DNA from 2 places in the Metabacillus sediminis genome. Region 1 is predicted to be linked to the other one. Evidence: predicted binding sites of a transcription regulator. Region 1 holds the regulator's gene; the other holds the start of a gene.
What was found. Region 1 encodes NrdR, which represses ribonucleotide reductase genes. Its sites were predicted from a motif close to AACACNATATATNGTGTT; they were not measured.

Region 1 (2,410 bases):
AGAAAGCCATTAAATGTATAATCTTCTTTCTTGAAGGCTTGGCGATTTTTCGCTAAGCTTTTTTTATAGGCAAAATAAATGCTGTTTTGCCATTAGATGCTGCACGATGTTACTGCGAAAGGGGTTAGAAATCTTAAAGGATCTAATTGTGTATAAAATGTTCTCAATTTCAGGAAAATATTTTTTCGTGAAGTGTGTTGCAAAAACTATTCAAAGGAAGTATACTATTTTTCGTGAACTTCTTGAGAGCAAGGTGTTGTGGCTACTTAAAGGGTTAGGACCTCTTAGGACTAACTTTCCCCCGTGGTAGTATGGCATGCCAATGTGCGGAGAATTTCATTCAATGCCAAATATGAATAAGGGGGATCCATGACTATGGAAACAATGGGACGACACGTAATCTCAGAACTATGGGGCTGTGATTTCGATAAGTTGAACGACATGGATTATATTGAAAAAACGTTTGTTAATGCTGCTTTAAAGTCTGGTGCAGAAGTTAGAGAGGTAGCTTTTCATAAATTTGCTCCACAAGGTGTGAGCGGGGTTGTCATTATTTCTGAATCCCACCTAACCATTCACAGTTTTCCTGAACATGGGTATGCGAGTATTGACGTATACACATGCGGAGATTTAAATCCGAATATTGCTGCCGACTACATTGCTGAGGCACTTAGTGCACAAACACGTGAGAATATCGAAATTCCACGCGGCATGGGACCTGTTCAAGTAAAACAGTCTCAAGCAAAAGCTCAGTAATTTTGAAGTTTGATAATGTCATTGGGTAAAGAGGTGTGAAGATTCATTCACACCTCTTTTGATTATCCGGAAAAAACAGTATGATAGAGATAAATACATATAACACCCATTCAGGGTGTTGCAGAGGAGAAGAAGATCTTTGAGTCTATTAAAAAAAGTTCAAGCTTTCTTTTCAGCACATAGCGAAACAGCTGAGACGCATCAAGATCCTGAATTGAGAAGCCGCTACTATAAAGCAACGGCAAAAAAAGCAATGGAAGCCGTACAGGCTGCAGCAGCTGTCAGAGGCGGCTGTAAAGTTACATCCGTTTCAGAGGAGCGCGGGGAAATCAGTGTGCAGATTCAAAAACCTAAATCTGCTCTTTTGGTAGCAACAGTCATCTCTGTAAGACCATTTGAGACGGCCATTGATTTTTCCGTTTCATCCGACACGGCTCTTCCGACAGATTTCGGCTATAGCAGAAAGGTCATTCTGGAGTTTCAGCAGAAATTAGACAGTGAATTAAAATTTGTCGGATCCGGACTGAATTCAGGCAAATAAAGAAACGATAGATCATATAGGGCATAGCCCGGTTACCATGCATGGATTGGAGCTGTTAATAAAACATGAAGTGTCCTACTTGTCATAATCAGGGTACACGGGTGCTTGATTCCCGACCGGTTGAAGAAGGCAAAGCCATCCGGAGGAGACGAGAGTGCGAAGAATGCCAATACCGGTTTACCACATTTGAAAAAGTGGAAGAGATCCCGCTGATTGTGGTAAAAAAGGAAGGGACGCGCGAAGAATTCAGCAGAGAAAAAATGCTGCGCGGTCTGATTAAAGCATGTGAAAAGAGACCTGTTCCCCTGACAAAGCTTGAGGAAATCGTCCAGGATATTGAAAAAGAATTAAGAAACAATGGCGTTTCAGAAGTGAAAAGCGATAGTGTTGGAGAAATGGTCATGGATCGCCTTGCACAGGTGGATGAAGTCGCTTATGTCCGCTTCGCTTCTGTATACAGACAATTCAAGGATATTAATGTTTTTATAGATGAGTTAAAGGAATTGATTAAGAGGGAAAGCAATTAGGAGTACGGATCATTGATACTTCCGGCTCCTTTTCCCCATCGCTATTCTTATAAATGGGGAGGCAATCGGAGTGAAGGATTATCATTGGAAGGAACTAATTCCGGGTGACAGGTACCGGGCGAGAAGCCAGGGCATCCTCCAGGAATACGACCGGAAGCTTGTAACTATGCTTTATCAGCCGCTTCTCGGTACGGCTGCTCTTGGTTTATATATGACCTTGTGGGCAGAGCTTGAACAGGACCGGGTATGGGGAAAGGAACATCCCCACCACCGCTTGATGACATTGACTCAAATGAATTTAAAAAGCTTTTATTCTGAACGGATTAAGCTTGAAGGAATTGGCTTGCTGACTTCCTATTTTCAAGAAATGGACGGCAGCCGCATGTTCATCTATGAGATTCAGCCTCCTCTTAAACCGGATGCATTTTTTAACGATGGAATGCTGAATATTTATTTATATAATCGGGTTGGACATACAACCTATATGCAGCTTAAACAATACTTCACGGATGAAGAACGCGGTACTGCTGAAAATGTGACCCGATCGTTTGATGAGGTATTTCAGTCCCTTCAGCCGAGCGAGATG
Region 2 (2,410 bases), 340 kb from region 1:
TATCCGTTTCTATGGATGGAATCCTGCAACCTTATCCATCGGCTATTTTCAAAAGGCTGAAAAAGAAATAGATTTTGATGCGGTTAAACGGCACGGTCTGGGGTTTGTCAGAAGACCGACCGGAGGCAGGGGCGTACTTCATGACCAAGAGCTTACATATAGTGTCATTGTAACGGAGGAGCACCCGGAGATGCCCCGCACGGTTACAGAAGCCTACCGGGTTATTTCTGAAGGAATATTAGAAGGCTTTCGGAATCTTGGTCTTGATGCGTACTTTGCAATTCCAAGAACAGATGAGGAAAAAGAAGGCCTTAAAAATCCGCGATCTTCTGTTTGCTTTGATGCACCATCCTGGTATGAGCTCGTAGTTGAAGGGCGAAAAGTTGCAGGGAGTGCTCAAACCCGCCAGAAGGGTGTCATCCTGCAGCACGGCTCGATCCTGCTTGATTTGGATGAGGATAAGCTGTTTGATTTATTCAAGTATCCCAGTGAGCGGGTAAAAGAACGGATGCGCAGAAATTTTAGCAGTAAAGCTGTTGCAGCGAATGCTTTAAGAGAAACGCCTGTCACAATGGAAGAGGCGCGTAAGGCATTTAAAAAAGGATTTGAGACCGGATTGAATATTGAACTGGAAGCTTATGAACTTTCGCAGGATGAACAAATGTATGTAGAAAATCTCGCAAAAAGTAAATATGAAAGCAGTGACTGGAACTTTAAAAGGTAGCAAGGATAGGGCGGCATTTGTGCCGCTTTTTCCTTTTGCCAGAAATTACTCTATGATCACGAAGAACATTTGTTCTATAATGGATGTAGTCGTAAATTATTTTTACTGCAGCAAGAAAATAATTCAATTATTTCCTTTATTTATCAGAAGTTGGTTTAATAGGAATTATTGCAAATCACAAATTGGTTTAATTTAAATAGCAGATGCAGCAGAATCTCTTATTTTCTCTGTTTTTCTCTCGTTTTTGTTTAGTTTTCGATTTGACAAACAAGGGAAAAACCAAGCTATAATCAATATATAGTATTGTTCTTAATAATGAATGCACTATATGTTGATTATAGGGCCTGATGTATGATATTTTTACTTAGTACTATTGGAAGAGGAGTTGTTAACATGCCCGTTTCGTTAGAGGAGAAGATGAAAATGGATGTAGACAAGCTGAATAAGGATATTTCCTTGTTCACGCAGGTGCATCCGGTGACAGATGACATGCACCTTACACATAAAGGCGTTTCCCGTCTTGTCATGCTTGACAGGTATACATTTAAGGATACGGAAAAAGTAACGTTATCCAAAGGTGATTTCGTTGTTCTGACCATAAAAGAGGATCCGAAGTTTCCGGCTAGGGGACTGGGTTACATAACGGAGCTTGATTGGACGTCAAAAACAGCTACTGTTTTAGTAGATGAGGAATACCGTCATTCTCTGGACAAGCCTGAGGAAATCGAAAGCGGATTAATCGTTAGATCCTTAGATGTCATTGAAAAGCCTTTGGAAGTCTTTTACGAACAAATTGCGAAACGAAATGCGACTGGCCTTGCTTCTGTGGAAAAAACCGAAGAAAAACGCCAGGAGTGGTTTGCAAAGTTCTATCAGGAGCTTGTCGCCACAAACTTCGTGCCTGCAGGCCGTGTTTTATATGGAGCAGGAGCTGGAACAGACGTTACGTACTTTAACTGCTATGTCATGCCTTTCGTTCAGGATTCGCGTGAAGGAATTTCTGAGCACCGTAAACAGGTAATGGAAATCATGAGCCGCGGAGGCGGAGTGGGAACGAACGGATCAACCCTCCGGCCGCGCAACACGCTTGCACGCGGAGTAAATGGTAAATCGTCAGGATCGGTTTCCTGGCTTGATGATATCGCAAAACTTACGCATCTTGTGGAACAGGGCGGATCAAGACGCGGTGCCCAAATGATTATGCTTTCCGACTGGCACCCGGACATCGTGGAATTCATTATATCCAAAATGCAAAATCCGCGTATCCTTCGATATCTTATTGAAAATACAAACGATGAATCCATTAAAAGAGCAGCGCAGGAAAAACTGAAATTCACTCCTTTCACACAAGCGGAACAGGACATGTATCAGGGCATTGTAAATTACAAAGCCATTCCTGGAAACGGCGGTTTTTCTGACAAAGTGATGAGAGATGCAGAATCGAAGCTGAAAACCGGCGGAACGTACAGTGTACACAACTCTGAATTCCTAACAGGGGCAAATATCTCCATTTGCCTGACGAACGATTTCATGAAGGCTGTAGAAATGGATGAGGAATATGATTTAAGGTTCCCTGATGTTGAGAGCTACAGCAAGGAAGACATGAAAGCCTACAATGAAGAGTGGCACAAGTCAGGGGACGTACGCGAGTGGGAAGCAAAAGGCTACAAAGTCCGTACGTATCGC

Region 2: WCV65_RS13240 (vitamin B12-dependent ribonucleotide reductase) is a predicted target of NrdR. The motif match lies at 1,012-1,029, and genes of this name have one in related genera.

The regions. Positions count from the first base shown of each region.
Region 1 is NZ_CP147407.1:2,867,555-2,869,964, reverse strand. Features, by position in the region: gene WCV65_RS14950 (glyceraldehyde-3-phosphate dehydrogenase) at 1-21, shown strand, start outside; gene speD (adenosylmethionine decarboxylase) at 376-756, shown strand; gene WCV65_RS14940 (cytosolic protein) at 896-1,297, shown strand; gene nrdR (transcriptional regulator NrdR) at 1,363-1,824, shown strand; gene WCV65_RS14930 (DnaD domain protein) at 1,895-2,410, shown strand, end outside.
Region 2 is NZ_CP147407.1:2,527,486-2,529,895, reverse strand. Features, by position in the region: gene WCV65_RS13245 (biotin/lipoate A/B protein ligase family protein) at 1-724, shown strand, start outside; gene WCV65_RS13240 (vitamin B12-dependent ribonucleotide reductase) at 1,118-2,410, shown strand, end outside.